One region of the Bacillus sp. NPDC077027 genome, then DNA from elsewhere that is predicted to be linked to it. Evidence: predicted binding sites of a transcription regulator. Region 1 holds the regulator's gene; the other holds the start of a gene.

Region 1 (3,423 bases):
AACGGTTGCTCTTGAGATATCAAAACCAAGCCCTTGAAGGGTAGCTGCAATTTCAGCAAATGTCATTTTATTTTTTCGAAGACGTACAATTTCTGAAATAGGCACTTCAATACGATCCCGTCCTTGTGCATGGTGGTGATGTTTTAAATTAAGCTCTGGCCGATACCCTCGTTCAACTGCTTTTTTCATACCACGTTTAATTTTCAGATTATGAATTTTACGCTGATACTCTTCGACCACTCCTACGATCTCTATCACCATTTCATCAGCTTCAGACAGTTCAAGCTCTCCTCTATGAAAAACACTGTATACTTTCACATTTTCTTTAAACAGGCAGTGGAGCAACGCGATTTTCGCCTTACCTCTTCCTAGACGTGTTTCATCTTGAATTAACACAGCATCAATCTCTTCTTCTTTTATTGTTGTGAGCATTTCAAAAACACCGTCACGGTCAAGATCATATCCACTTGCTCTTTCTTTAATCACTTTTATGACATTCATCTGATGAGCAACAGCTAAATTTAGTAGCTCATCTTCCTGTCTATTGAGCGAAGTTTCTTGTACTTCTTTCACTGTACTAACTCTCGCATAAATTATTGCATTCATTCAATCAATCGACCTTTCTATTGGACTGTCGCGAGTTCATATAAAGCTGGGTGCTCCTTCTTGACAGGAATCACAAGTACATCTCCTGGCTGAATATCTGTAGAAGCTAGATCATTATTCTCTGTTACCCAATCAATAAATGCATTTTTGTCAATTGATTTTCCATCATTCACTTGATCGGCAATTCCCCAAAGAGTATCACCATTTTGCACCTCTATTTTAACATATTGATTCATATCATTTTGACCTGTTAAAGCAATAAGCGAGATAAGTACACCGACGATTAACGAAAACAACCCAACGAAAATAAAAGATTCTTTTATACTCATACTAAATCTCTCCTAACAGAATGTCTGTTCGTAATATTAATTTTATTATAAATACGAACAAATGTTTCTGTCAACAGCTTTTTTCGAACCTATGTTTGTACTACAAGGAAAAACATGCTATAATTTCTTTAAAATTGACGTTTTGAGGTGCAAAAGATGACGAAGCTATCAAAAAGACAACTCGATATTCTTAGTTTCATCAAGGAAGAAGTAAGAAGTAAGGGCTATCCACCTTCTGTTCGTGAAATTGGTGAAGCTGTCGGTCTTGCATCCAGCTCTACTGTCCATGGACATTTAGCAAGACTAGAGACGAAAGGTTTGATTAGAAGAGACCCAACGAAGCCAAGAGCAATTGAAATACTTGATGATGAAAATATGAATATACCTAAAAGCACTGTGATGAATGTTCCTATCATTGGAAAAGTAACGGCTGGACTGCCGATTACTGCTATTGAAAATGTAGAGGAATACTTCCCATTGCCTGAAACGTTTGCAGCACCTGATGAACAAGTATTTATGCTAGAAATTATGGGTGAAAGTATGATTGACGCAGGCATTTTGGACAAGGACTATGTCATCGTGCGTCAGCAAAGCACTGCAAACAACGGGGATATTGTGGTGGCAATGACAGAGGAAGATGAAGCAACTGTTAAACGTTTCTATAAAGAAGAAACACATTTTAGACTTCAACCAGAGAACCCATCTATGGAACCAATTATTTTACAGAATGTCAGTATACTAGGAAAAGTGATTGGTGTATTTAGAAATATTCATTAATAAATGACTACACGCGATATGAACTGCATCCCAATTGTTAGGCACGATCGAACAATTGGCAGTGCGGTTTTTTTGTGTCTAAAATTACTTTAAATACCAACAAATTTCATAATAGAAACAAACCCTATCTATCTCGTATTCTTGTTTTATATAATGGTGAAATCATTATGAGAACTAATATTGTCACCCGCATTTGCACACAAAACTTCGAATAAAATGGCGCTTTAAGCTTGTATAAAAGTGAACTGTGTCACAACAATATTCTAACCAAAAACCAGTTGATCTCGATCAACTGGTTCTATAAGTGTTTTATCTTGGATATTCGTTCAACCAAATGATGGCTTGTTCATAATTATCAAAAAATTGTACAGATTCTTTTGTGTTAGATTGTTGTAAATAATCCATTATCTCTCCTTTTTCAAGAAGAAACGCTATTGCCTTACTGTGATTCAAAATAGTTTCATTAAAGAATTTATCTTTCCATGTTTTTTGGACTGAAAAATGATCTGGTTCGTATCCTTTTCTATCAACCAACAACTTGTATTTCCTGCCCTCAGCAATGAATTGCTGACAAACCCGCTCGAAGTGATTAAACCATTCAATCACATCATCTGTTTTAATCTTTCCTATTAGATGGGTTACAATTAAATCCTCTGAAACTGTTGTGCTGATATTCTGTTTCCTCAACTTAGAATCATCTCCCTAAGTGACAATTATGCGCAAAAAAATCCTTAAAATCAATATGGATACATTTTTACGCAATATAGATAAAAGCCGGTATTTCATCATATCTGATGAAAGCCGGCTTTTATTTCGTTCTAAGAACAAGAATATGCAAGAATACTAGAACTTGGGAAGGAACCAAATGTGAAGTTAGGCCAAATAAAACCAGTTGTCCGCCCAAAAGGCTGTGATGACAACACATACATTAAAAATACTTGACCATTCCTCAGAAAAACGATTGTCCAGCGTCTATTACATCCAGCTGCGAATTGAACTGTTTGTTGGCCTCCGCCCTGATGAGCTGCAAATTGTTGCGCTCCTTGTGGCTGTGTCAATGCCTGCTGATACTGTGAAATAATCTGTTGGCCAGGTGCTGGCGGCAGCGATTGCCCTCCTGCACCTGGAGTTGTGCCTCCTCCACCGATTGGAAAAGTAGGAAGTCCTCCTCCCTGTGGAGTTGGCAGTGACTGCCATCCTGGAAACTGTCTACTATATTGGTATCCATCCCACGACATTTCATACGGATAATACATATTTAGCACCACTTTCTGATACATTCATCACGACATTATATGAACCGAAAGCAAAAAAGTTCTGAACAAAATAAAGAAATCGTTCTGAAAGACGTTTAGTTCTTCTTTAGAAAGGTTAAAGATAACTAGAAAATAAAATAAAAAATGAAAACTTTTATCCTTCCTCAAACGTTATATAAGTAGATGACAAGAAATAAAAAACATTTATATTTAACACTTGTAATCTAACTGTAATTATTGTAACATTTGTAACATAAGAAGTTTTCATTAAAAAAGGAGGCAATCGCCTTGAAAAAAATATTTGTTCTTTTAACAGCAGTTATTCTGATGATTTCTTTACAAACAACTACATTAGCCGCTTCCAAGAAACCAGTAACCTTAACAAATAAAGAAGCGTTACATATCGCACTTAATGCAAGAGAACACTTTTGGAGTGCAATGTCTGGTTATAAAAT
Region 2 (3,423 bases), on a different contig from region 1:
TCTCCCTTTTATGCCATTTTCACCTAGCGCTTGATACCCAAGATGTTCAAAGCTCTCTCTTTTTCTATCGATCTCTTTTATATGACTTACTTCCATTAAGATATCAATAATTGGTTTGGCAACAAGTCCTTCAACTGACGTACTACCAATATGATGTCCTTCTATCCAGCTCTTTTGAATGATTTGCTTGAGTCGCTGCTTTTCCCGATGGAATTCTTCATGCCATTCTTTTTTGAATTCAACAACCTCAACCTTTCGCCTCGGTGTCCATTTCATTTTTGATAAGGTGAGCTCTTTTGCAACATGAATCACATTTGTTTCAAGAAATCCTAACTTTTCATATAGCCTTTTTGCAGGGGTGTTTTTTTGCCCTGTGGTCAGTTCTATAGGGACATTTTTCTCCATAATTGTAGACATAAGTCTTGTTCCAATACCCTGTTTTAGCGCTTTTGGATGCACAGCCAATCGACTCATGATCAAATAATCTTTCTGCTCTTCATAAGAGGCAACACCTAGTAAGATTCCCTTTTGCTCAAAACCAATAAATTGCTCTTTTGCTTTCATTACATCTTGAATGGTCTCTTTTAATGGTGGAAGATCGGCATAGCCAATTTGTTCAGCTTCTTGTTGGTATGCAGCTAGTTGGATATGTAAGATCTGCTTTGCTACATCTCCTATTGTTTGATCTAAATTGACAATCATGACATCGCCTCTAACTTTTTCACAAATAAAACACGGTCTTCATTTATTCCATCATAGTCTGAAAACACGGAGATTCCTTCTACAGTTTTATCCCCTTTTTCAATTTGAAAGCCCAATTTTGCATGATAGGCAATTGATACTTTATTTACAGGTGCTGTTACCGCTTTAATGGTTGTTCTCCCTTCCTGTTTTGCCACATCATAAAAGGCTTGATACAGGATTTTTCCTATCTTTAATTTCCGATGATCTGGATGTACACCTACAAAATGAATGTAGGCTTCATCTGAATGAGATTGTGATAGAAAGCCGACTAAAAAACCAATGAGTTCCCCTTTCTCTACTACAACAAAACTTGTTTGCTGGAAATGTTCAAAAAATAGTTTTGGCAGTTTAGCACGAATATCTCGACCGCCCCACCAACTTTTTATGACTGATGTAACGGCATAAAAATCCGATGGCTCCACTTGACGTATCATCATGGCCCCGCTCCTTTTTATTCAACCGATTCATTGGCTTTTTTAGCTAATGGACTTTAATATTTACTTTTAATTAGTGTACCTGCCTCATGCATTACTTGTAAAGCAAGCGCCTCGTGCTCTACACTTCTCCTTGTTAGACGTAGAGCTAAAAGTTTCACACTTATTTCAAAAAGTTCTTTGCTCATGCAAAAAATCAATTGTTATCTTGTGTTAGTATAGGTATAGAAAGCTTTAGAATGTCTATTGGAGATGATGTATTTTGATGTGGGCAATCATTTCACTTGTTATTTTTAGCCTTTTGAAAATTTTGGTCACTTCTTTGCCGTCTGGTGTTGTTGAACGGTTGCTTGGTCGTTTTGAAGTGCATGCAAAAGTGAAGAACGATCACGCAAACATTACACTTGATGGTCAAAGTCTTGATGATCATGAAAAATCCCAAGTGATTCGTGACTTTAACGAAGCGATCTTTATCGAGCGCTATTATATTTATCCTGGAGATGAGGAGCGTTTCCTTCATCCGAAGGAAGGTCCAACTCCGCTTGTCATTCAAACAAAATTAGGAAAAGAGGATATCACACTTTACCTCTTTAATTATGATGATCATGTCGATGTTGTTCGTCAGTTTACACATAAGCCTAAGAAAAAGGTAACGGCTTATCGCCTGCGTTCTGAACATCTTCAAACTCTCCAAACTGTGGCTCACATTTAAGTTATCCACATGCTTTACTCAGACGAAATGTACCTGCATTTCGTCTTTTTTGTTTTAACATAGGATTCTTCTTCTCCCCCTCCCTTGCTTATCTCTTTCTTTCATGAAATGAATGATTTACCAGTATCTATTTACATTCACTTTGGTTACAATAAAAACAGAACATACGTTCTAGAGGTGAAGACAAATGGTGAAAAAAACAATTCTTTTGGTCGATATGCAGTCATTTTATGCATCTGTTGAAAAGGTTGAATCCCCGCACTTAGCAAATATACCACTCATTGTCTCTGGTGATCCGGAGCGACGAAGTGGCGTTGTTTTAGCGGCATGCCCGCTTGCAAAAAAATGTGGTGTGCAAAATGCATCAAGGTTATGGGAAGCCCAAATTAAGTGCCCAGAAGCTGTTGTTGTACGCCCACGTATGCAACGTTACCTCGATGTATCGGTCATGATTACCGAGTTACTTGAACAATATACCGACCTTGTCGAACCGTACTCGATTGATGAGCAGTTTCTTGATATTACAGGCAGTATGAAGCTATTCGGATCATCTCATGTGATAGCAGAAAAAATACAGACAGCTATTATGAATAAAACTGGTATTTATGCTCGGGTGGGTATTGGTCCCAATAAAGTGCTTGCTAAAATGGCTTGTGATCATTTTGCTAAGAAAAATGACTCAGGTATTTATGAGTTAAGCTCAGATCGTATTGCTCTTGATTTATGGCCACTTCCGATTGGAAAGCTGTTTGGCGTCGGCAAACGGATGGAGCATCATTTGAAACGAATGGGAATTAGCACGATTGGTACTCTTGCCACCTATCCACCAGACCTCTTAAAGAAGCGCTGGGGAATAAATGGTGAAGTACTTCAGCGAACAGCATTAGGGTGCGATCCGTCACCTGTCACTGTTGACACTCATGACCAACAAAAGGCGATTGGTCACCATATGACACTCCCCCATGACTATGAATCATTTGACGATATTAAAGTTGCGTTACTTGAACTGAGTGAGGAAGTAGCAAGGCGTGCTCGATTTAAACATTATATCGGTCAAACAGTCTCAGTTGGAGTCAGAGGGGCTGACTTCTCACACCCGACAGGATTTCATCGTCAAATCAAACTTCATTCACCCACACAGTTTGGATCAGATATTTCTGAGGCGGCGATGAAGTTATGCAAACAGCACTGGGATGGTCAGCCTATTCGCAGTGTCGGTATTACCCTTTCTCAATTGCAATCTGACAGGCAGTATCAATTAACATTGTTTGACGCTCATCAAAAAAAAGAACAACTAAGCCAAGTATTTGATGCCATTCATCTAAAATATGGTCCTGCCGCTTTGCTACATGCTTCTTCTCTTACAGCTGCGGGCCAAGCCTACCATCGGGCCAAAAAAATTGGTGGTCATTATAAATAACTGAGGTGAAACAACGTGAATCCCAATAAACTAACACCAGGATATAACATCATGTGGGAATCAAGCCGAATGATGTTGCCAGAACACCGCGAGCAACTGCTAGATCAAAAACG

Evidence for each region. The regulator LexA, encoded in region 1, represses DNA repair genes until DNA is damaged. The targets are predictions, from matches to a motif close to CGAACATATGTTCG.
Region 2: a site for LexA is predicted at 2,050-2,063, ahead of ACQKEZ_RS03590 (DNA polymerase IV). Genes of this name have one in related genera too.

What each region holds. Positions count from the first base shown of each region.
Region 1 covers NZ_JBNNIO010000007.1:35,169-38,591, reverse strand. Annotated here, with positions in the region: gene ACQKEZ_RS18035 (YneB family resolvase-like protein) at 1-606, opposite strand, end outside; gene yneA (cell division suppressor protein YneA) at 624-935, opposite strand; gene lexA (transcriptional repressor LexA) at 1,092-1,712, shown strand; gene ACQKEZ_RS18020 (STAS/SEC14 domain-containing protein) at 2,022-2,399, opposite strand; gene ACQKEZ_RS18015 (hypothetical protein) at 2,531-2,968, opposite strand; gene ACQKEZ_RS18010 (IseA DL-endopeptidase inhibitor family protein) at 3,257-3,423, shown strand, end outside.
Region 2 covers NZ_JBNNIO010000001.1:659,369-662,791, reverse strand. Annotated here, with positions in the region: gene ACQKEZ_RS03605 (GNAT family N-acetyltransferase) at 1-702, opposite strand, end outside; gene ACQKEZ_RS03600 (GNAT family N-acetyltransferase) at 699-1,178, opposite strand; gene ACQKEZ_RS03595 (YfmQ family protein) at 1,441-1,890, shown strand; gene ACQKEZ_RS03590 (DNA polymerase IV) at 2,078-3,310, shown strand; gene ACQKEZ_RS03585 (YolD-like family protein) at 3,326-3,423, shown strand, end outside.